3 regions of the Rahnella sp. ChDrAdgB13 genome follow, and region 2 is predicted to be linked to each of the others. Evidence: predicted binding sites of a transcription regulator. Region 2 holds the regulator's gene; each other region holds the start of a gene.
What was found. Region 2 encodes LexA, which represses DNA repair genes until DNA is damaged. Its sites were predicted from a motif close to TNCTGTATGTACATACAGNA; they were not measured.
Positions count from the first base shown of each region.

Region 1 (8,124 bases), on a different contig from region 2:
CCGGTGGCCAGCCCGCCATTTTTATCGTGAATACCAAAACGCTGACGTTGCACCTGCAACCGGTGGTTTTAGCGCGTTACAGCACCAAAGAAATCTTTATTTCGGCTGGCCTGAGTCCCGGCGAAACGGTCGCGATTGCCGGTGTGAGTAAACTGCGCAATGGCGAAAAAGTGACGCTGGGGGAAGGCAGCGAATGAAGCCGTCCACTCCCGTACACCGGTTCAATCTCTCCGCCTGGGCGCTGGCACATCAGCCGCTGATCGCCTTTTTTATGCTTCTGCTCATGGCCGCCGGTGTCTTCAGTTATGAGCAACTGCCGCGCAACGAGGATCCGGCGTTTACCATTAAAACGGCGGTAGTCTCTGCAAGCTGGCCGGGTGCCAGCGTGACGGATACGGTCAATCTGATCACGGATACGCTGGAGAAAAAACTTCAGGAAATCCAGTATCTTGATTTCGTTGAGAGCGAGACCCGCGCCGGGCAATCGGTGATTTTCGTTAACTTGCGTGATGATACGCCGCCCGCAGAGGTTGCAGGCATCTGGTATCAGGTGCGTAAAAAAATGCAGGATATCGCCCCGTCGCTGCCCGCAGGCGTGCAGGGGCCGTCGGTCAACGATGAGTTCGATGATACGTTTGGCACGATTTATGGGTTTACCGCTGAGGGTTACTCGCCGCGTGAACTGCGCGACCGCGTGGAAGACATCAGCCGCAGCCTGATGTCGCTGCCGGACATCGGCAAAACCCGCCTGCTGGGCATTCAGGAAGAAAACATTGTGATTGCGTTTTCGCCCGCGCAGCTCGCCGGGATGGGCATTGATTTGCAGCAGGTCACCGACGCCCTGAAAGCGCAAAATGCGGTCGAACCTGCGGGTGTTTTGCGCAGCGATCGTGAAAATATCGCCCTGCGCGTAAGCGGCTCCCTGACGTCTGAGCAAAGTTTGCAGGCGGTGACGCTGCACATCGCCGGGCGCTACATTCCGCTGACGGATATCGCGACGATAAGCCGTCAGGATGCCGAGCCGCCTGCACCCGAATTTCGTGTTAACGGGCAACCCGCTATCGGGCTGGCGATTTCTATGGCTTCCGCCGGAAATATGCTGTCCTTTGGCAAAGCGCTCAATGACCGGATGGCGGACATCCGCACGCGCCTCCCGCACGGCATTGAAATGGTCAAAGTGGCCGATCAGTCAGCGGTGGTTTCACAGGCCGTCAGCAGCTTTATCCGGGTGCTGATTGAATCCGTTTTCATTGTATTAGCCGTCTATTTTGTTTCACTCGGCACCCGCGCCGGGCTGGTTGTGGCGGCGGCCATTCCGGTGGTTCTGGCCATGACGTTCATCGGCATGATGCTGGCGGGAATCGGGTTACAGCGCATTTCTCTGGGCGCGCTGATCATTGCGCTCGGGTTACTGGTGGATGACGCGATGATCACCGTTGAAGCGATGGTGTCGCGTATCGAGGCGGGAGATCCGGCCTGGCGCGCCGCCACTTACGCTTTTGAAACGACGGCATTCCCGATGCTTACCGGCACTCTGGTGATGATTGCCGGTTTTATTCCGGTGGGCTTCGCGGCCTCAAGCGCCGGTGAATATTGTTACTCCCTGTTCGCCGTGGTGCTTATCGCGTTGCTGTGTTCCTGGGTGGTCGCCATTCTTTTTTCGCCGCTGATCGGGACGTGGATTTTACCCGCAAAGCTTGCATCGCACGGTGAAAAGCGTGGCCGGTTAATGCGTTTCTACCTGCGTCTGCTGAATTATGTGCTGCTTCACCGGTGGGGCACGCTGAGTATTGCCTGTCTGTTGCTGGCGATGGCGATGTATGCGACGACGTTTATGCAGGGGGAATTTTTCCCCGCCTCCGACCGGCCGGAATTACTGGTGAGTCTCACGCTTCCCGCGAATGCTTCCTGGGCAGAAACCGCGCGGCAAACTGAACGCCTGGAACGTGCGCTGCAAGGTAACCGGAATGTCGATCACTATTCGGATTATGTCGGGTCGGGGGCTGCGCGCTTTTATCTGCCGATGGATGTGTTACTGGATAACGAGAATACGGCGCAGCTGGTCATTGTCGCCAAAAATCTGGAAGACCGTGACAAGCTTCGCGCACAGCTTGAGGCCATTTTAGCCCGTGATTTCAGCGACATCACCACGCGCGTTTCCCCGCTGGAACTCGGCCCGCCGGTCGGGTGGCCGGTAAAATATCGCGTCAGCGGCCCGGACTATGCGCAGGTCAGACAGATCGCCCAACATCTCGCTGCCACGCTGGGTGAGGTTCCGGTTACGCGCGAAGTGAATCTGACCGCCGGAGAGCCCGAGCGGGTAATAACGCTGCGGGTGAATCAGACGGCAGCGCGTGCGGCAGGCGTTTCTTCGGAAAGTCTTGCGGCTTTGCTTAACACCGTCTGGTCAGGCAGCGTCGTCACCACCGTCCGGGATAAAAACCGGCTGATTGATGTTGTTCTGCGGGCGAACAACCGCGAGCGTCAGGATATCACCACGCTGTCGGGCCTGATGATCACCACCGCAACGGGGCAAAAAATCCCGATAAGTCAGGTCGCGACACCGGTCTGGGGGATTGACGATCCGGTTGTGTGGCGTCGCCAGCGGCTGCCGTTCATTACCGTTCAGACGGATTTAGCGCCGGGGCTGCATGCCGAAACCGTATCGCAGCAGCTCGCGCCGCGGGTTTCGCGTATCCGTGCGGCGATGCCTTCCGGATATAAAATCGAGGAGGGCGGCGTGGTGGCGGAGTCAGATAAAGGCAACGGTTCGGTGTATGCCGTGCTGCCGGTCACGTTGTGCGTGATGCTGATCCTGCTGATGATCCAGTTGCAGCGTTTTTCGCGCATGCTACTGGCCTTATTCATGGCTCCGTTCGGCCTTATCGGCATTGTGCTGGCGATGTTGCCCACCGGCACGCCGATGGGTTTTGTCGCCCTGCTGGGGATTATCGCGCTGGCGGGAATGATTATCCGCAACGCGGTGATCCTGATCAGCGAAGTGGATAATAACGTTATCGCCGGGATGGGCCGTGATGACGCCATCAAGGCCGCCGCCGGGCACCGTTCAAGACCTATATTGCTGACGGCCTGCGCGGCAATACTGGGGATGCTGCCGATCGCCGAACAGGTATTTTGGGGGCCGATGGCTTACGCGATTATCGGCGGGTTAATTGTCGCCACTTTCGTCACGCTTACGCTGCTTCCGGCTGCGCTGAGCCTGATTATGCAGCGGGAGAAGGTGAGGGCGGCCGCTTGCGGAAATTCAATCTGACGCATTTAAAATCGCCAAAATTTCTTCTCTGCGAGATCAACACGATAGTCGCGCAGGCGGCGCGGGGCCTGCTGATCTGTGCTGGCAGCCATTGATCTGAGCACCTGATTAACTATACTGTATATAAATACAGTATGTTTGCAGGAACTCCACTCATGATGCTTTACAAAATCGCCGCACGGCAGCAAAAAACGGATATCCCGTTGTATTTAAACCCTATTGCAGCGGGTTTCCCCAGCCCGGCGGCGGACTATGTGGAGAAGGGTATCGATCTGGTGGCGCACCTGATTGCGCATCCTTCTTCTACCTATGTGCTTAAAGTCTCCGGCGATTCCATGCGGGACGCGGCGATCATCGATGGCTCAATGTTGCTGGTCGATTTCAGCCTGAAACCGGCTCACAACGATATCGTTGTCGCCAGTCTGGACGGAGAATTTACGGTGAAACGACTGATGCTCCATCCGTATCCTCATCTGCGGGCTGAAAACCCGTCCTACGCGCCTATTCCGCTGAATGAAGACCGGCAAGTCGAGATTGTCGGCGTTGTCACCACCGTTATCAGCACGATGCATCGCAATGTACGCACTCGCTGATGTGAACTCGTTCTACGCCAGTTGTGAAGTCGCCTGGCGCCCTGACCTGCAAGGCAAACCGGTCGTAGTGTTGTCCAATAATGATGGCTGCGTGATTGCGCTTTCGGCGGAAGCGAAGAAGCTCAAAATCAAAATGGGCGCGCCGTACTTCAAACAAAGGGCACTTTTTCAGCAACATAACGTGGTGGTTTTCAGCAGCAATTACGAACTTTACGGCGATATGAGCCACAGGGTGATGGAGACGCTGGGCGCGTTATGTCCGAAAATCGAAATCTATAGCATCGATGAGGCCTTTCTCGATCTCAGCCGGTTGCCGGGGGATCTCGATTTAGAAAGCTTCGGCAAGGAAATCAGGGACACGGTGAAACAACATACGCGGCTGACCATTGGCGTCGGCATTGCGCCGACGAAAACGCTGGCAAAACTCGCCAATTTCGCAGCAAAAAAATGGACAAAAAGTCAGGGCGTTATCGATCTCTCTGATCCGGTTCGTCAGAAAAAGCTGATGTCGTATGTACCGGTCGAAGAGGTCTGGGGCGTGGGGCGGCGGATATCGAAAAAACTGAATGACGCCGGGATTAAAACGGCGCTCCAGCTTGCCGAATGCGACCTGTGGTTTATCCGGAAGAATTTTAATGTAGTGATGGAACGCACCGTGCGCGAGCTGCGCGGCGAACCTTGTTTAGGCTTTGACGAATTTGCGCCCGCCAAACAGGAAATTGTTTGCTCGCGGTCTTTCGGCACGTGGGTGACGGCGTATCAGGAAATGCGTGAAGCCATCTGTTATTACGCCACGCGGGCTTCTGAAAAGCTGCGCGCAGAGCATCAGTTTTGCCGGCAGATTTCCGTCTTTGTCAAAACCAGCCCGTTCGCGGAAGGGGAGATTTACTATGGAAATCTGGCGAGTACCCGGCTGATTACGCCCACTCAGGACACCCGCGACATTATCTTCGCTGCAACAAAGTGTCTGGATGATGTCTGGAAAGAAGGGCACCGGTATCAGAAAGCAGGCGTAATGCTGGGGGATTTTTTCAGTCAGGGCGTGTCCCAGTTGCACTTATTTGATGAGCGCGCGCCGCGTGCCAACAGCGATGCGCTGATGACGCTTTTCGATGAAATCAATGATAAAGGAAAAGGGACGCTGTGGTTCGCCGGGCAGGGGATCTCGCGGGACTGGCAGATGAAGCGCGAGATGTTATCCCCTGCATGGACCACCCGTCTGAGCGATGTCCCGGTGGCACGTGCCTGACGGCTAAACGAGTCACGCAGCGCAGATTATTGAGCGTAAATTCTTGTAATTCATGATTCATACATCTTGTGAATGTTTGAGTGGCCGTTAGAATGGCGGCCTGCTTGCGAGGGAAATGTGAATAAACAACGGCGTTCAGCACTGCTCTATTTTTGCCTGGCCTGTCTGGTCATACTGACGTGTATGACGCAGCGCATCGCCGGGCTGAATGCGCTGTCCGCAATCGTGCATCAGGAAACGGCGACGGCGCAGGCGTCATCCACGACTTCTGAAATCGCTAAAATTCCCGCTCCCTGCGAGCTCAGCAGCAAATCGCTGCTTTCTGTTCCTCCTCTCCTCTTAGAATTTGCGTTTCTGGCGCTGAGCCTGCTGCTGGCCTTTTTGTCACGCGGCAATCTGGCGGCGATCCGCCTGCTTGTGCCGGAGGCCGTCCCCGTGCCGCGCCTGCGGGTGCATTTGCGGCTCTGTGTATTTCGGGAATAAAAACTCCGGGAATAAAACACGCCTGTTTTTCATCAGGATGTGACTTTTTTATTTTTGGAGAAAATCGATGCGAAATTTATTCAGGGCGGCCGCTGGCTGCTTACTGATGCTCTGGCTGCATACCGGATATGCTGCCGACACCGGCTGGCTGCAAAGCCCGCAAAATACCCACGCGAAAGTGCGCTTACAGGCGCAGCCTGCCGATTCTTCTGAAGAAGAAACCCGGTTGCTGATTTCTGTCAGCCTCGAAAAAGGCTGGAAAACCTACTGGCGTTCGCCGGGGGAAGGCGGTATTGCGCCGTCAGTCGAATGGCAAAAACCGGTCACGGCGCAACAGGCTACAGGGTACTGGCCGACGCCCGCACGTTTTGATGTCGCGGGCATCACCACCCAGGGCTATCACGATGAAGTCACGCTGCCCGTCATCCTCAGCGGTGAAGAGCCGGGCACAATTGCCGGAACGCTGACACTGCCGGTGTGCAGCAACGTGTGCATTCTCACCGACTATCCTTTCAGTCTGGATCTCCGTTCCAGTACGGACAGCGCAGAATTCGCACGCGAGTTCGCCGCGGCAATGGGTAAAGTGCCGATAGCTGAAGGGCTGACAGACAGCGTGACGGCGGGATATCGCCCCGGCGTATTGCAGATCACCGCTCACCGCGGGCAGGGCTGGCAAAATCCGCAAGTGTTTACCGACACGCTGGAAGGCAGTTCGCTGGGCAAGCCGGTGGTGAAAGTGGACGGGCAACTGGCGCGGTTCACGCTGCCCGTGACCGACGAATGGGGCGATAAGGCGGCGGATATCACGGGCAAAACGCTGAGTATCGTGTTGTCGGACAATGGTCTGGCGCAGCAAAATTACCTGAAAGTGAGCCCGCTTTCTGCCGGCGCGCCGGGCGCGGTCGCACTCTGGCAGGTGGCGCTGATGGCACTGGCCGGTGGTTTCATTCTCAATCTTATGCCCTGCGTTCTGCCGGTGCTGGGGATGAAACTCGGCAGTATTTTGCAGGTGGAACAGCGCAACCGGAAAAGCATTCGCGTGCAGTTTCTGGCGTCATCGGGCGGGATTATCACCTCGTTTCTGGCGCTGGCGTTACTGATGACGCTGCTCCGTTACACCCATCAGACGCTGGGCTGGGGCATTCAGTTTCAGAGCCCGTGGTTTATCGGGCTGATGGTGCTGGTCACGGCCGTATTTACCGCCAATCTGCTGGGGTTGTTTGAAATTAATCTGCCCTCAAAGATGACCACCCGTCTGGCGACGCATCAGCGTTCCGGTCTCAGCGGACACTTCGCTGAAGGCGCTTTTGCCACGCTGCTGGCGACGCCCTGTTCCGCGCCGTTTCTCGGCACGGCGGTGGCGTTCGCGCTGGCCGCACCGCTGCCGGTTCTGTGGGGGCTGTTCCTGATGCTGGGCATCGGCATGAGTCTGCCGTGGCTGATGATTGCCCTGTGGCCGGGGCTGGCGATGTGTCTGCCGCGGCCGGGGCGCTGGATGCTAAGGCTGCGGCTTTTCCTCGGCGCGCTGATGCTGTCGGCCTGTCTCTGGTTGCTCAGCCTGATGCAAAACCATTTCTCTGCGCTGACGGTGGCCGTGCTGGCGGGTGTCTTGCTGGTGATGCTGTTCGCCTTCTCCCTGCGCCGCTATGGCTTGCGTAATTCGGCGTTAACTGCGGGGGCGGGCGCGCTTCTGGCCAGTGCCGTGATCGTCATGGCCTCGCACTTTTCAGGCACAGGCGGGAAGCCACTGCGCGATGATATTGCCTGGCAACCCTTGTCCGAAGAGGCGATTCAGACCGCGCTGGCGGCAAATAAAGTGGTCTTTGTGGATGTCACCGCCGACTGGTGTGTGACCTGTAAAGCCAACAAATACAACGTACTGATGCGCGACGATGTGCAGAAAGCCCTGACGGAAAACGACGTTGTGGCCCTGCGCGGTGACTGGACGTTGCCGTCAAAACCGATCAATGACTTCCTGCAAAAACGCGGCAGCGTCGCCGTGCCGTTTAATCAAATTTATGGTCCGCACAATCCTGCCGGTGAAATCTTATCGCCGTTGCTTACCCGTGACGCCGTATTACAGAGGCTGGAAGATGCCCGTGGAGCCCGATAATGAAAACGTTAATGCTGATTATGATGATGGTGATTTCTCCGGTGGTTCTGGCGATGACGCCGGAAGATACGCTGTTTAACAACCCGGCCTCGCCGTGGTTTGGCGCGAAAAATCCCCGGCTGACCATTGTGTCCTTCACCGATTACAACTGTCCTTACTGCAAGCAGTTTGATCCGATGCTGGAAAAAGTCGCGAAGGAAAATCCAGATATCAAAGTGGTGATTAAACTGCTGCCTTTTCGCGGCGCGAGCTCCATTATTGCCGGTCGTGCGGCGATGACGGTCTGGGAGCAGCATCCGGAAAAGTTTCTGGTGGTACACCAGCGGCTGATGTCTAAAAAAGGGCAGCATGATGAAGCCAGTGCGCTCGAGGCGGTGAAATATGCCGGACTGGAACCCATCCGCGTGACGCC
Region 1 covers NZ_JAEMGT010000029.1:4,922-13,045, forward strand. Annotated here, with positions in the region: gene J8X26_RS09505 (efflux RND transporter periplasmic adaptor subunit) at 1-197, shown strand, start outside; gene J8X26_RS09510 (efflux RND transporter permease subunit) at 194-3,274, shown strand; gene umuD (translesion error-prone DNA polymerase V autoproteolytic subunit) at 3,430-3,867, shown strand; gene umuC (translesion error-prone DNA polymerase V subunit UmuC) at 3,851-5,116, shown strand; gene J8X26_RS09525 (copper resistance protein) at 5,234-5,599, shown strand; gene J8X26_RS09530 (protein-disulfide reductase DsbD) at 5,667-7,712, shown strand; gene J8X26_RS09535 (DsbA family protein) at 7,712-8,124, shown strand, end outside.
Region 1: the regulator LexA is predicted to act here: its motif matches at 3,390-3,409, upstream of umuD (translesion error-prone DNA polymerase V autoproteolytic subunit).

Region 2 (8,124 bases):
GCGCACGGCTCAGTGCGGCATCCGCCAGAGTGACAGCCTGAGAAAAATTCGCCCGGTTGTATTCCAGCGTCGCCAGCGCCAGATTGCAGCGATAATTCAGCGGATCGAGCGCCACGCCGCGCCGGTAGTAGTTCTCTGCGCCCTGACTGGCGTGGTTATACTGCTCAAGATGCTGGCCGATAAACCAGGCTTCATCGGCAGAAGTAACCTCCGCCGCAGGCAACGGCGCGGTTGCCGGCGAGGGCAGCGGCATTTCTTCGGCCTGATGCTCCTGATAGGTCAGCAATTCAGCACCCTGTTTATCCAGCAAACGTAACCGCAGGCGCGCCGGAAATTCGCCGCGCAGCTCGCCCTGAATCACTTCGCCCGGTTGCAGGTTTATCGCGTCTTCGAACACAAGTTCGCTGTCCTTCTCACCGGCGATTTCCAGTCGTGCGGCCTGCAACGGACTGACGGCGTACACGCCCCACTTGAGTGTATCTCCGTGACGTTCAAGCTTAACTACTGCCTGCTCAGAAGCATTCTGCACCGTACCTAACCCGCTGTAAGGCAGGAAGTTTTGCACAAAACATTTCTCTTCATATGCATCCAGCCAGGTGAAGTCCGGCTGATTATCGGTGAAGACGCCGGTCATCAGTTCGATGTACGGCCCGTTGTTGTCAGTGAGATTTCTGTCCCACGCACGGCCAAAATCGCAGTTCCCCCACGTCCACTGTTTTTTGCCCGGCGAAACATGATGGTCGGCGATGTGCAGTAATCCGCCCTGCTGATCGTGGTCATACGCGCCGACAAAGTCGTAGTCAGATTTATCCGCCATGTATGAAGTCGGCACCGGGATGTTTTTGTAGCGCGAGATATCGGTGCCTGCCGAGTAATCCACTTTATAGTAAGTGCCGGTGGCTATCGGGAATGACGAGACGTCGCGTTTGCCGTGATCGAAAACCGCGGTGACGTCCGGCGGGAATACGCTCTGATGACCGTCGCCGCCGGTGACCGCGGGGTTCGCCCACCACAGGAAATGGCGCGGCGTTGGATTGCCGTTGTAAATTTTCGCGCTGATTTCCAGCAACGCTTTGTCCGGATACACCGTGAAACCGGTCATCACCTGCAAACCGCGCATCGGCTCAACCTCGCCCATCCAGACCGTTTTCGCGCCGTTTTCCTGCTCGGCAATCGTGAAGTCTATAGGCATAAAAGTGGTCGGGCGGTGATGTTGCGGCCAGTTAAATTCAATGCCGCCGGAAATCCACGGCCCGAGCAAGCCGACCAGTGCCGGTTTCACGACTTCGTTGTAATAGACAAAATCACGCTGTTTTACTTTGTCCCAGGCGCGATGTACACGCCCGCCAAGCTCGGGTAACAACATGATTTTGATATAATCATTTTCCAGATACAGCGCCTGATAGGTTTTCATGACTTTCTCACCGGTCAGCGTATCGGTCACGCCGTACGGATAGACCGCGCCGGACGAGCCCTGATACACCCGGTGCGCCAGAAACATCGGGTGCGTGTCCTGTTTCCCTGTTAACCAGGTCGGTAAATCCACCGCTTCCTGCCAGACTTTTACTGTTCCGCTCATGATTTGTCCTCAATACGTCATACCGAAATATCAATTTCGAGAGTCTACGCAACGTACAAAAGACGCGGATCCGCTACGGTCACGCAATTCAGTAAACGGGGTTTAGTAAATGCCGATGGAAGGATTGAACAATCTGCGGGTACGTCAGTTTAATAAGCAGGTGCTGATGACGTTGCTTTACCGGGAGAAAAATACCAGTAAATCAACGCTGTCGCGGCTTTCACATCTGTCGATCCCGGCTATCAGCAAGATCCTTGATGATCTGCAAAACGACGGACTGATCACCCATAATCCGGTGAATTTGCATTCCCGCGGGCTTGGCGGAGGAAGTTATCAGGTCGCCACGGATGACAGCACGATCTTGTGCATGAACATCACGCCTTATCGCATCGAGAGCATTCTGGTGAACCGGCTGATTTTGCCGCTGAGCGGCTACCAGCTGACGGATATTGCGGTCAAAACGCCGGAAGCGATGCTGGCGCAGATCGAAGCCTGTTTTCATCAGTATCGGAAGAAATTCCCCGGCCTTAAAATCCGGCTGGCACTGGCGATCCACGGGCAGGTGAATCCGACTACTGGCGTGTCTCAGCGCATGCCGCAAGCACCGTGGACCGGCGAAATCGAGATTAAATATTTGCTCGAAGAGAAGTTGCAAACCGAAATCCTGATGGATAACGACTGCATCATGCTGGCGCTGGCCGAGAAGTGGCAGCACGCGAACGACCAGCATGATTTTTGCGTGATCAACGTCGATTACGGCATCGGATCTTCTTTCGTGATCAATCAGCAGATTTATCGCGGCAGCCTTTTTGGCAGCGGGCAACTCGGGCACACGATTGTCGATCCGCAGGGCAGCCGCTGCGCCTGTGGTCGCTACGGTTGCTTGGAAACGCTGGCTTCGCTGTCGGCGCTGAAGAAAAAAGCCCGGCAGCTTATCGTGACAGAGAATCCTTTGCAGCCACCACGCACACCGGGCACGCAGGAGCTGATTGACCGGTTTCATCAGGGCGACGCGGCACTTTGCGCGCAGGTGATGGAGGGTGCGCGGGCGCTGGGACTGAGCCTGTATAATTTCCTCAATATTTTGAACATTAACCGTATTTATCTGTACGGTCGCAGTTGCGGATTCGGCGACGTCTGGCTGAACGCCGTCCGCGCACAGAGCGGGCTGAACCCGTTTGACAGAACCGATCATGTCAAAACGCAGGCGACACACATTGCGCCCGGCACGCTAAGCCGCGAGCAGCAAATTATGGGTATTGGTTACCTGTATGTGGAAAAAGCGCTGGAAGGTATGGCGGGCTGAGCGGCGCATAATTCGTCGATCTGGCTGAAGCATGATAAAATTAAGAATGGCTGCATGATGTGGCCTATTTATCCCAATCTGCGCTCAGAGAATGTTGCTATGACCCTGAATAATCCGGAAAAATTACTTTCACAAGCTGAAGAACTTTGCCAGCAGCGCAATGTTCGTCTTACACCGCAGCGGCTGGAAGTTTTGCGACTGATGGCGCAACAACCCGGTGCGATCAGCGCCTATGACTTGCTGGATCTGCTGCGCGTCAGCGAACCACAGGCCAAACCGCCAACGGTTTACCGGGCGCTGGATTTTCTGCTGGAACAAGGGTTTATTCATCGGGTTGAATCGGCTAACAGCTATGTGCTTTGCCATCATTTCGAAGAGCCGAGCCACACTTCAGCGCTGTTTATCTGTGACCGCTGCGGGCTGGTCACGGAAAAAACCACAGACGGCATTGAAGAACGTCTGGCGAAACTGGCGCTTGAATCTGGTTTTGAGTTGCGTCATTCGGTCGTTGAAGCACATGGCTTATGTGCCGAATGCAAAGTTGTTGAAACCTGCGACAGCCACGATCATTGCGAACACGACCACAGTATTGTGGTAAAAAAACGCTGAGAAATCAGGTGTTTTTGATGGAATTTCAAAAGGCGTAAAGCGGAAGGGTTTTAACGCAGCTGAACGGATAATTTAAGGTGTAGAAGGAAGATGTTGAAGGTTGGGTACATCCTTGTACCCGTATCCTGAAAGTGTTCCGGGTAGGAGCAGCAATAACTCAGGATACGTCACTGATACGCGAGGGGGAGTCGCGTGTTACCAGTGATATTTGTTTTTCGATTCCCAATCCTTGAGCTCTTTCTCGGCCTGATCCTTCTGATAGCCATATCGCTCCTGAATCTTACCTACCAGCTGATCACGTTTACCTTCAACGACTGTCAGGTCGTCATCAGTCAGCTTACCCCACTGTTCTTTCACTTTCCCTTTGAACTGCTTCCAGTTACCGTCGGCTTGGTCCTTATTCATGATAAATATCTCCTGTTACCTTGGGTTGTGGAGCTGCACGTTTGCTGGCAGCCCGTCCTTAACACTTCAAAGCTTAGTAGAGAATGCGGATTCGTCTTCCCAAAACAGGGATAAAAACCACTATTAGGATTAATCCAAAGCAGGATATAACGTGGAATTGGAATCTGTCTGACTGAAAAAGGCCGGTAATTCAGAGCACAGAGAGTGCAAATCCGGTATTTGCTCTAAACAGGCAACGCAGCGGATAACACGTGAGAAAAAGGATTTTATCGGGAAAGTTTATTAGCAGCTTCAAACAATATCGCCCCAAAACGGGGCGATGAGATACTGATATTTACAGGCGCGTCAGAGGCGGCCAATGCACCTGCAACGTAGAACTTAAGCGCAGATTAGATCCAGTCGCCGTTGCGGATAACGCCAACCGCCAGACCTTCAATGCTGAAATTCTGTTCACGCAAATCAACCACAATCGGCTGGAATTCGCTGTTTTCAGGCAACAGCTGAACAACACTGCCCTGTTTCTTCAGGCGTTTGACCGTGACTTCATCATCAATACGCGCAACGACAACCTGCCCGTTACGGACGTCCTGCGTTTTGTGTACTGCCAGCAGGTCACCATCCAGAATACCGATATCACGCATCGACATCCCGCTGACGCGCAGCAGGAAATCCGCACTCGGTTTAAACATGGCCGGATCGACCTGGTAATGTCCTTCGATGTGCTGCTGAGCCAGCAGCGGTTCACCGGCGGCAACGCGGCCAATCAGCGGTAAACCTTCTTCTTCTTCCATCAGCAGACGAATACCGCGCGAAGCACCGGAAACGATCTCGATAACGCCTTTACGCGCCAGCGCTTTCAGGTGTTCTTCCGCCGCGTTCGGGGAACGGAACCCCAGACGGGATGCAATCTCTGCGCGGGTCGGTGGCATACCGGTGGTGGAGATATGATCGCGAATAAGGTCGTAGACCTCTTGTTGTCTGGTCGTTAAAGCTTTCATTCCGCCCCCTGGTTGTTTATACAGTCTTGCTGTGAGTATATACAGCTAAACGGGCAATGAAAACCTAAGATTGAATAAAAACAGGGCATAACGACAATTCCTGGAATACAGGTTCCAGATCAGAACCATCGCGGCCAAAAGATGCTGACCCAGACAAAAATCGCCAATATGATGGTCAGAAGTACGGCGGCGGAGCCAATATCTTTCGCACGTCCAGACAGGACGTGAAACTCAGGCCCGATGCGGTCAATCGCGGATTCAATGGCGCTGTTAAGCAGTTCAGTCACACACACCAGCACGACGGAGCCAATCAGCAGGATACGTTCTATACTGCTGACATCCAGCCAGAAAGATAACAAAATTAGCGGGATAGCGACGCTGGCTTCCTGGCGAAAAGCCGCTTCATTTTGCCATGCGGCTTTCAATCCTTTCCAGGAATATCCGGCTGCTTTATAAATTCGGGTAAATCCGGTGACTTGGTTCGCCATTTCGGGTACTGATCCTTTGAGTGTTTGCAGCATTTTAGCTGTTATATGGTATCGCATCACCACAGATCTCATCTGAGCTTTCTGGTATCCTTGCGGCGAAATTGCTAACAAGAGGCTTCACGTTTTTATGTCAGGTTGGCGTAGACTTTATTACACATTATTGAATTTACCACTCTCATTGCTGGTAAAGAGCAAGGTCATACCTTCAGATCCGGTTACCGAGTTGCATTTAGACCCGACGCGCCCGATTTTGTACGTATTGCCTTATAACTCCAAAGCAGACTTGCTGACGTTGCGTGCGCAATGTCTGGCCGAGAATCTGCCCGACCCTCTTATTCCGCTGGAAATCGACGGAACCCTGCTGCCAAGCCATGTTTTCATTGCTGAAGGCCCGCGCGTATTCTCTTATTACACGCCGAAGCAGGAATCCGTAAAGCTGTTCCACGACTATCTGGATTTGCATCGCAACAATCCGGATTTAGACATTCAAATGCTGCCAGTTTCCGTGATGTTTGGTCGTGCGCCGGGCCGGGAAGGTCAGGATGATACGCCGCATCTGCGCGTGCTGAATGGCATCCAGAAATTCTTCGCCGTGCTGTGGCTCGGACGTGACAGTTTTGTTCGTTTCTCTAATACCGTTTCCCTGCGCTATATGGCGACGGAACACGGTACAGACAAAACTATCGCTCAGAAACTGGCACGCGTGGCGCGCATGCATTTCTCCCGCCAGCGTCTGGCGGCAGTTGGCCCGCGCCTTCCAGCTCGTCAGGATTTATTCAATAAGCTGCTGGCTTCCAAGGCCATCGAAAAAGCGATTGAAGACGAAGCCCGCAGCAAGAAAATTTCCCATGAAAAAGCCCAGCAGAATGCTATCGCGCTGATGGAAGAAATCGCGGCGAATTTCTCTTATGAGGCCGTGCGTCTGTCGGACCGTGTGCTGAGCTGGACGTGGAACCGCTTATATAAAGGCATCAACGTCAACAATGCTGAGCGTGTCCGTCAGCTGGCGCTGGATGGTCAGGAAATTGTGTATGTGCCCTGCCACCGCAGTCATATGGACTACCTGCTGTTGTCTTACGTGCTCTATCACCAGGGGCTGGTGCCGCCGCATATCGCTGCCGGTATCAACCTGAATTTCTGGCCAGCCGGTCCGATTTTCCGCCGTCTTGGCGCGTTCTTCATTCGTCGTACCTTTAAAGGCAACAAACTCTATTCCACCGTTTTCCGTGAATATCTGGGCGAGTTGTTCAGCCGTGGTTATTCGGTCGAATACTTTGTCGAAGGGGGTCGTTCACGCACCGGACGCCTGCTGGAACCCAAAACCGGTACGCTGGCGATGACCATTCAGGCCATGCTGCGCGGCGGTTCACGTCCGATTACGTTAGTGCCGATTTACATCGGTTATGAGCACGTGATGGAAGTGGGCACGTATGCTAAAGAATTGCGCGGTGCGACCAAAGAAAAAGAAAGCCTGACCCAGATGCTCAATGGTCTACGCAAACTGCGCAACCTTGGCCAGGGTTATGTCAATTTCGGTGAGCCGCTGCATCTGACCACGTACCTGAACCAGAATGTGCCGACCTGGCGTGAAGCAATCGATCCTATCGAAGCGCAACGTCCAAGCTGGCTGACGCCAACGGTGCAGGATCTGGCAGAGCAGATCATGGTGCGTATCAACAACTCAGCGGCAGCCAATGCCATGAACCTGTGTTGTACCGCGCTGCTGGCATCACGACAGCGCTCACTGACCCGCGAACAGCTGATCGAACAAATCGACTGCTATCTGCAATTGCTGCGTAACGTACCTTATAACGCGGATTCGACTGTGCCTGATCTGAGCGCCGATCAGCTGCTCGATCACGCGCTGAACATGAACAAGTTCCAGGTCGAGAAAGACAATATCGGCGACATCATCGTTCTGCCGCGCGAACAAGCGGTGCTGATGACGTATTACCGCAACAACATCCACCATATGCTGGTTTTGCCGTCGCTGATTTCAAGTATCGTGATGCACCACCGCCATGTGAGTCGTGCTGAATTGCTGCGTCAGGTAGAGCTGATTTACCCGATGCTCAAAGCTGAACTGTTTATGTATTTCGATAAGTCGGAGCTGCCGCAGGTGCTGGATGTCCTGACGCTGGAACTGGCTCGTCAGCAAATCATTCATCTGGAAGACGACGAACTGACGCTTAACCCGGCGCGTATCCGCACGTTGCAACTGCTGGCCGCAGGTGTGCGTGAAACGCTGCAACGCTACGCGATCACCTTCTCCCTGCTCACCAATAATCCAAGCATCAACCGTGGTGCGCTGGAAAAAGAGAGCCGGATTATGGCGCAGCGTTTGTCCGTACTTCACGGTATCAATGCGCCAGAATTCTTCGACAAAGCGGTGTTCTCGACGCTCGTCGGCACGTTACGCGCTGAGGGCTATATCAGTGACAGCGGTGATGCGATTCAGGAGCAAACGCGAGAGATTTACATCATGCTCAGCGATTTGATGACGCCGGATATCAAGCTCACCATTGAAAGCGCAGGTATGCCTTCGGAACTGCCGCAACCGACAGAACCTCCGGCTGAGCCTAAAATGGACGTGCGCGATACCGATCACTGATTGACGTTAAAATCATTGCGGTAACGCCATAAAGCAAAACGCCCGGGCTTATAAAAAGACCGGGCGTTTTTATTGCCTGAAAGGCTCAGAAGCTGAAAGCAGATAAACTCATCAGAATGCCAAGGAAC
Region 2 covers NZ_JAEMGT010000008.1:66,669-74,792, forward strand. Annotated here, with positions in the region: gene J8X26_RS03845 (DUF5107 domain-containing protein) at 1-1,579, opposite strand, end outside; gene J8X26_RS03850 (ROK family transcriptional regulator) at 1,689-2,885, shown strand; gene zur (zinc uptake transcriptional repressor Zur) at 2,985-3,494, shown strand; gene J8X26_RS03860 (CsbD family protein) at 3,690-3,899, opposite strand; gene lexA (transcriptional repressor LexA) at 4,289-4,897, opposite strand; gene J8X26_RS03870 (diacylglycerol kinase) at 5,017-5,385, opposite strand; gene plsB (glycerol-3-phosphate 1-O-acyltransferase PlsB) at 5,513-7,996, shown strand; gene ubiA (4-hydroxybenzoate octaprenyltransferase) at 8,082-8,124, opposite strand, start outside.

Region 3 (8,124 bases), on a different contig from region 2:
CCAACTGGTAGATATCATTGGCAAAATAAACCAGTGCCAGGAACACCACAATAATGCAGATAATGGCATTCAGCAGACGCTTACGCAGCTCAATCAGATGGCTGATAAGTGGTTGAGTATCTTCAACAGCCATGTTTAACGCTCACCTGTTGTTTGAGTTGATGAAACCGGTTTAACCGGTACTACGGGTTCAGCAACAGGGGCATCAGCGGCGACAGGTTTCATTACCGGCGCAGAGGCAACAGAAGGCTCGTCAGCGGTTGATTCCGTTACCGAAGGGTCCGCAGAAGCGGCCAGCGTTTCAGCATGTTCTGCTGCTGCATGCGCCGTCTTATTGGAGGCCAGCGCAGCATCAACGGCACTTTGCGGTGCGGCAACAGGCGCGGAGGCTACTTTCTCAGCCGTGGCCGGAGAAATACCTGCATCATGATGCGCTTCGGCTTCATCCAGAACCGGGTTGTGTATGGTGTTGCCTTCAGCTTTGGCGTTTTCGACAGCTTTCTCCGCAGGGTTCAGCCCTGAGTTGATCGACTGCTTCATAGACTCAGCCGCTTCTTTCAGCTCATCCATAGACGCTTTGATTTCTGGCGTTAAATTCTTCAGTCCAGCTTCTTCAGCTTTTTTCAAGCTGTCCTGCAATTCCTGAAGTTTCAGTTCTTGCGAAAGCTCACTCTGAACAGAAGCCGCCATGGCACGCAGTGTGCGGATCCAGCCTGCTACTGTTCTTACTGCTACAGGTAAACGCTCCGGCCCAAGGACTACCAGGCCAATCACCAATACCAGCAGCAGTTCACTAAATCCAATATCGAACACGGCTTATACCTGCTCTTTGTTTTGGCTCTTGGTTTCATCTGCCTTGGCTGCTGGCTTGCTTTCAACAGACTTAGCGATGAAATCAGCATCAGAAGCAGAAGTGTCAGCATCTTTGTTAGTTTTCTGGCCTTCATCATCGCTCATGGCTTTTTTAAAGCCTTTGATGGAAGCACCCAGATCAGAACCCAGACCGCGCAGTTTCTTAGTACCGAACAGCAGTACCACGAGTACAACGAGAATCAGGATTTTTGTAATACTAATACCACCCATTATTTTCACCTCAAACAGGAAGGAACGACGTTCATTGCCGTTCGCAAACGGCATTCAATTTAACGCAAAGTATTCAACTGGCGCGCTTCCATCCAATCAACCAGGAAATTGCACCCGCAATCATCAGGCATGCCGGATAAACCTTAACATCGCCCAACAGTAAAAGAGTTCCGCTCAACAGCAGCGTCGCACCAATCCCCAGAAGATAACGAGACTGCCCCTGACGGGAACTCTGGTTATGGATCTGGGAGGAAAGCTTCTCAATGTTGTATTGCAACAACTTATGCTGATGCAGGCTCTGGTAAACCAGATCCGGCAACTCAGGCATTTTCTCCAGCCAGAACGGCGCACGCTCTTTCAATGCACGGATCATTGCCGGCAACCCGACCTGATCGCGCACCCAACTTTCGAGGAAAGGTTTCGCTGTGGTCCACAAATCGAGTTGAGGATAAAGCTGACGTCCGAGACCTTCTACGTACAGCAACGTTTTTTGCAGCAACACGAGCTGAGGCTGAACTTCCATATTAAAACGGCGGGCCGTATTAAACAGATTCAGCAGCACGTTACCAAAAGAAATTTCTGCCAGCGGTTTCTCAAAAATCGGTTCGCAAACCGTACGGATAGCGAATTCGAACTCTTCGACGTTGGTATCGCGGGGAACCCAGCCGGAATCGACATGTAATTCAGCCACTTTACGATAATCACGGTTAAAGAAAGCGATGAAATTCTCCGCAAGATACCGTTTGTCTTCCTTGTTGAGCGAACCCACTATGCCGCAATCGATCCCTATGTAGCAAGGGTCTTCGGGCGTTTCATAGCTCACGAAAATATTGCCCGGATGCATATCGGCATGGAAGAAACTGTCGCGGAAAACCTGAGTGAAGAAAACCTGCACGCCGCGTTCGGCCAGCAGTTTCATATTGGTGCCCTGTTTCTTCAGCGCTTCAATATCAGAAACCGGGATACCGTAAATACGCTCCATCACCATCAGACGTTCGCTACAGTAATCCGGGTAAACCTCAGGCACATACAACATCGGGCTGCCTTCGAAATTACGGCGCAGCTGAATAGCATTCGCCGCTTCACGCAGTAAATTCAGTTCATCGAGCAGCGTTTTTTCATATTCGCGTACCACCTCACGGGGGCGCAAACGGCGACCATCGGGCAACAGAATCGGTAACCAGCCAGCCAGACGTGACATAAGACGGATATCCGCCACGATAGTCGGCAAAATATCCGGACGGATCACTTTCAGAACCACCGGCTTACCGTTTTCTTTCAAAATGGCAGTATGAACCTGAGCAATCGAGGCAGAAGCCAGCGGCGTCTGGTCGAACTCATCAAACCAGGTTTCCACCGGACCACCGAGCGCCACTTCAATTTGCTGACGCGCTTTTGCGCCATCAAAAGGCGGAACGTGGTCCTGAAGCAAAGCAAGCTGATCGGCAATCTGAGGAGGGAAAAGGTCACGGCGCGTTGACATCATCTGCCCGAACTTGATCCATACCGGCCCCAGTTCTTCCAGCGCCATACGCATACGCTCGCCCAACGGCTTTTCTTTATGACGATTAGGCAACCAGAAAAAAAGATAACGACCAATGCGCAGCGGCAGCGTTAAGCGGATTTTAGGGATGAGTTCGTCAAGGCCATAGATCAGAAACATGCGGATGATCAGATATAAACGTCGCATTTCCCTAGGCGTCACGGTTTACCCTCCAGTTTTTCGATACGTCTATCCAGCGCATCCAGTTCCCGCACCAGTGCAGAGACTTCATCGCTAAACCAGACCACTTCCAGCGAACCGGGTGCCATTTTCCACTCTTCGGTCAGGGTTTGCGCTAAATAGCTTTGCTGGTGCTTAAGGCCTTTTTGCAGAAAACGGAAACCGCCCTGAACCGCCTGACTTAATCCCTGAGAGGCAATATCACCGATATAAGGGGCCAGGAATTCTGCGGGCTCGAATTCAGCCATATCCAGCAATGCAGAAAACTGCTGAACCACGGAAATATCACCATCGACCACCAGTTCGCCACTGCGCATCATTGGCGACAACAGCTGGCGATCGCGTAATTTTTGCAGCGATGAAATCCGTGAAGTAACGGTGCAATCGGCCACACCTTCCCATTGTCCGAGCACATCGATTTTTTGCTCGCTGAAAACAAACGTCAGCGGTGCGCTCAGTTCCTGTAGTTCAACACGTAAAACTTTGCCTGCCAGACGCGTGCGCGCCGCCTTCATGCTGCGATCTTTGAAAAGCAGAAAATTAAGCGGCGTCTCGATAGCGGCAGTCAGCAACGGCGTTAACAACATCGGCATACTCATATCAGAATTTGAAACCCCGATGCAGCGCAACAATGCCACCGGTCAGATTGTGATACGTCACATTCTCAAAACCTGCATCCGCCATCATGCCTTTCAGGGTTTCCTGATCAGGGTGCATACGGATGGATTCGGCCAGATAGCGATAACTTTCAGCGTCTTGTGCAACCAGTTCGCCAATGCGCGGCAAAATATGAAAAGAGTAGGTGTCGTAAGCTTTGCTCAGCGGTTTCAAAACCGGTTTGGAGAATTCCAGAACCAGCAGACGGCCACCCGGCTTGAGCACGCGGAACATCGAACGCAGCGCTTTTTCTTTTTCAGTCACATTACGCAGACCGAAAGAAATGGTGATGCAGTCGAAATAATTATCAGGGAAAGGCAGAGCTTCAGCGTTGGCCTGAACATAATTAACGTTGCCCACAATGCCGAGATTACGCAGCTTTTCGCGGCCCATCTTTAGCATGGAGTCGTTAATATCTGCCAGCACAACTTCGCCTTTTTCGCCCACCAGACGGGAGAACTTCGCGGTCAGATCGCCGGTGCCACCGGCCAGATCCAGCACACGCTGGCCCTGACGCACACCGCTGCAATCAATGGTGAAACGTTTCCAGATGCGATGAATGCCGAAAGACATCAGGTCATTCATCAAATCATATTTTGCCGCAACGGAATGGAAGACTTCCGCCACCATTTCCTGCTTCTCATCTTTGGCTACTGTACGAAAACCGAAATGGGTGGTTTCCTGCGTCTGCTTTTCCATTATTTATGCCTGCTTTTTCAGTCAAACTCTTGGGGAGAAGTGTACCAGAACCCGTTAGAAAGCCCCATCACCGATGGTGATTCAACATATTGCAAAGATTCACTTATTGAATCAGTCCGACCCAGTGGAAACCTTTGCCAGCTTTAATTATTCACGCGGGTTCAGCGCCTGTTCTTCTTCCGCATCAGAGATATCGGGCAGAGATGCGGTATCTTCCGGTTCATTTTCCGCTTTCGCTATCTCAGCCAGAGAGGGGCTGATAGGCCGTTTAACTTCGACCCCCAGAGCACGGAAACTTTCAACCTGCCCTATTAGATTACCACGGCCTTGCGTGAGTTTATTCATCGCGGAGCGATAACTTCCCTGCGCTTTGTCCAGGCTTTGTCCCATCGACTCCATGTCATCCACGAACAACCGCAGCTTGTCATACAAACGCGCGGCGCGATCGGCAATGCGTTTGGCGTTCTGGCTCTGATGCTCATAGCGCCATAAATTACTGATTGTACGCAAAGCCACCAGCAGCGTTGTCGGGCTGACAAGCATAATATTGTGACGCAGTGCTTCGCTGATTAATTCTGGCTCCCGGTCGATAGCCAGTAAAAAAGCGGGTTCAACGGGGATAAACATCAGGACGTAATCAAGGCTGCGCAAACCGGGAAGCTGCTGATAATCCTTACGACCCAGCAAACGGATATGGCCGCGAACGGACGCAATATGCTCATTCAGCGCCGCTTCACGCTCGCTGTCATCTTCACTGTTGAAGTAACGCTCGTAGGCCACCAGCGTCATCTTCGCGTCGATCACCACGTCTTTATTCTGCGGCAGACGCACCACCACATCGGGCTGCATTCGGCTGTTCGTATCAACCTGAACGCTGACCTGCGTCTGATATTCGTAACCTTCGCGCAGGCCGGACGCTTCCAGCACGCGGCTGAGCACCACTTCGCCCCAGTTCCCCTGCGTTTTATTATCGCCTTTCAGCGCTTTGGTGAGGTTCACCGCTTCACGTGCCATCTCAACGTTCAGCTGTTGCAGGTTACGGATTTCGTGCGCCAGCGTGTGACGTTCACGGGCTTCCTGACCAAAACTGTCCTGCACCTGACGGCGGAAACCATCAAGTTGCTCGCGCAACGGCAGCAGAAGTTTGTCCAGGCTTTGCTTGTTCTGTTCGTCGGCCCGGCGACCATTTTGTTCAAAAATACGGTTAGCCAGATTTTCAAACTGGCTGCTCAGGCGCTGTTCGCTGTTGATCAGCAGGCGCTGTTTGTCTTCTGCCGCCATGCGCGTTTCGTCCAGCCGGGTCGAAACCTCGCGCAACTCGGCTTCCTGAGCGCTGTTAATTTCACGCTGGGCGCGTAATTCCTGGTTCAGCTGCTCGCATTCATTTTGCCAGTGAGCCAGCAATTGCAATTTCTCCTGGCTGGCTGCCGCCGCGCTGTGCAATTTGCGCAGCTCAAGTTCCGCTTCACGCATTTGCTGCTGAACGGCTTGTCGCTCATTTTTGTGCGCGTCATTTTCCGCCTTCACTTGCTCCAGCGAATGCTCCAGCAACCGGCGCTGTGTTTCGTACTCCGCCTGCTGCCGCTGTTGCCGCAAACTGGCGACCAGCCAGCCGAATAACAGGCCGATTAGCCCTGCGCCCAGGGCGTACAAAATACTGATATCCACGCGCATTCCTTCTTAAAATCACTTGCGGTCACGGTAATAGCAGGCTGTATGGATGTCCAGTCTATTTTCAGGGGCATGACGCCTTTGCGAGACGTCTTCCAAAAAGGAATTTCTCCCGCCCGCGCCGCTTGAAGACTTCAGCGATGCAGCGCAGGATTCAGAACCAGCGGCTCAGCCATTGGATGCCAAAAGCGCCCGGCGCCAGAATGCCGAATGCCCAGATCAGTGCGGAGGTCACGTTGGCAATCTGGAAATATTTCTTTGGCATGCCACATATCCCCGCTACCAGCGGCACTACGGCGCGCAACGGACCAAAAAAGCGGCCGATAAACGCGCCCGGCATGCCCCATTTTTCAAAGAATGCATGCCCGCGGATCAGCATTTGCGGATGGCGGGAGAACGGCCAGAAGTTGCCCACTCTGTCCTGAAAATGGTTGCCGACCCAATAAGAAATCTAGTCGCCGAAGAAAGCACCCGCCGCGGCAGCGGCCCAGATGGGCCAGAAAGGAATACCGGTTTCGCCAATCAGCGCACCCAGCCCTAATAAGATAAACGTCGCAGGAAGCAACAGGGAAAGAAATGCCAGAGACTCACCAAAAGCCAGAAAGAAGACGATGGGCGCAGCCCACACCTGATGTGCGCGAATAAAGGTCGTTGTGTAATCCAGAATGTCGTGAACAGTCAAAAAGCAGTTCCTTTTGTCAGCGGTTTTGTGCCAGCGGCTTTTTATCAGCAGTTTTTTATCAGCAGATAAATAGCCGGATTGATAAATTATTCCAGACACTTTACTAACACGACCTTAACAGATCTGATTATCGGGGCAAAAAAATGGGCCGCCAGAGGCAGCCCACAGATGTGATGTGTTTGTTTTAGTATTTTTTAGATCAGGCGACGGGCGGCTTCTACAACGATTTTCACCGCGTGGCTTTCGGTCTTTTTCATCGTTTCCGCGTCAGGAATTTCCTGCTGCGTGCGGTTTACGATAACACCGGCAACCATACCTGCGCGCAGGCCCTGGCTTGCACACATGGTCAACAGTGTGGCGGATTCCATCTCATAGTTCATCACGCCCATTTCCTGCCATTCTTTCATCGATTCTTTGAAGCGACGAACAACGCGGCCAGAGAAGGTGTCGTAACGTTCCTGACCCGGATAGAAGGTGTCAGAAGACGCGGTTACGCCGATGTGCGTGGCAGCACCAACAGATTCTGCCGCCGCAACCAGCGCCGTGGTACAGGCGAAATCGGCAACAGCCGGGAATTCCATCGGTGCAAAGTGCAGGCTCGCGCCATCAAGACGAACAGCAGCCGTTGTGACCAGAACATCGCCCACATTGATGTGCGGCTGAATAGCGCCGGTCGTACCTACGCGCAGGAAAGTCCGGATGCCCAGCTGTGCCAGCTCTTCCACCGCGATGGACGTAGACGGGCCGCCGATACCGGTTGAACAAACGATCACAGATTTGCCGTCAAGCTCAGCACGCCATGAGGTAAATTCGCGATGAGAAGCCAGACGCACCGGGTTCTCCATCAGTTTGGCAATTTTCTCCACGCGTTCCGGGTCGCCGGGAACAATCGCCAGCGTGGCACCGTTTAAATCTTTTTTGGCCAGGCCAAGATGGAAAACTTCAGGCTGAGACATAACAAACTCCTCTGTATGTAAGGTCATTTATTGGCAGGAGGAACACCCGGCAACTGTACTGAACATTGTGACGTTATTTCGTGACGGCAGTCACTATGATGTAACAACAAGAATCACGCATACATTTAATTTGTGACATAAATCACAAATTAAATGTATTACGCCGAAATTTTAACCAGACTGATACTTTGCAGGATGAAGTATTTTCCCGAACGGAAAAATAAAAGCAGGCGTTGCCATATCACTGATGAATGACGCCGCCTGCCAGTGAGGCTGATAAAAATTTAAATCAGGCCGGAACCGCTGCGGCTGCCGCACTACGCGACCAGACGCGATGTTTAGCCATTTCTTTCAGGAACTCTTTCAGCAATTTTCCTTCCGCCTTTTCGCCTTCAATAATCCCGTCCTCCGGTACGTCATCCGTCAGCCCAAGCAGCGGTTTAAAGCGACGGGCGTCTCCGCTCAGCCCGATAACTTTCAAATGTTTATAGGCTTCAAGCACATAATGACGGGAATCGCCGTTCATCAGCAAAGCATCAATGTGGCCGTGAGGCACAATAACAGCGTCCACGGTAATCGACGGCGAACCGGCAAACGTGGCGTCTACTGGCAATGTCGAACCATCATCGGCAATTACATTTCCCAAATGGCTG
Region 3 covers NZ_JAEMGT010000066.1:67,344-75,467, reverse strand. Annotated here, with positions in the region: gene tatC (Sec-independent protein translocase subunit TatC) at 1-133, opposite strand, end outside; gene tatB (Sec-independent protein translocase protein TatB) at 136-813, opposite strand; gene tatA (Sec-independent protein translocase subunit TatA) at 817-1,083, opposite strand; gene ubiB (ubiquinone biosynthesis regulatory protein kinase UbiB) at 1,157-2,788, opposite strand; gene J8X26_RS17315 (SCP2 domain-containing protein) at 2,785-3,393, opposite strand; gene ubiE (bifunctional demethylmenaquinone methyltransferase/2-methoxy-6-polyprenyl-1,4-benzoquinol methylase UbiE) at 3,407-4,162, opposite strand; gene rmuC (DNA recombination protein RmuC) at 4,310-5,830, opposite strand; partial or broken gene J8X26_RS17300 (DedA family protein) at 5,988-6,515, opposite strand; gene udp (uridine phosphorylase) at 6,710-7,471, opposite strand; gene katE (catalase HPII) at 7,761-8,124, opposite strand, start outside.
Region 3: the regulator LexA is predicted to act here: its motif matches at 5,873-5,892, upstream of rmuC (DNA recombination protein RmuC).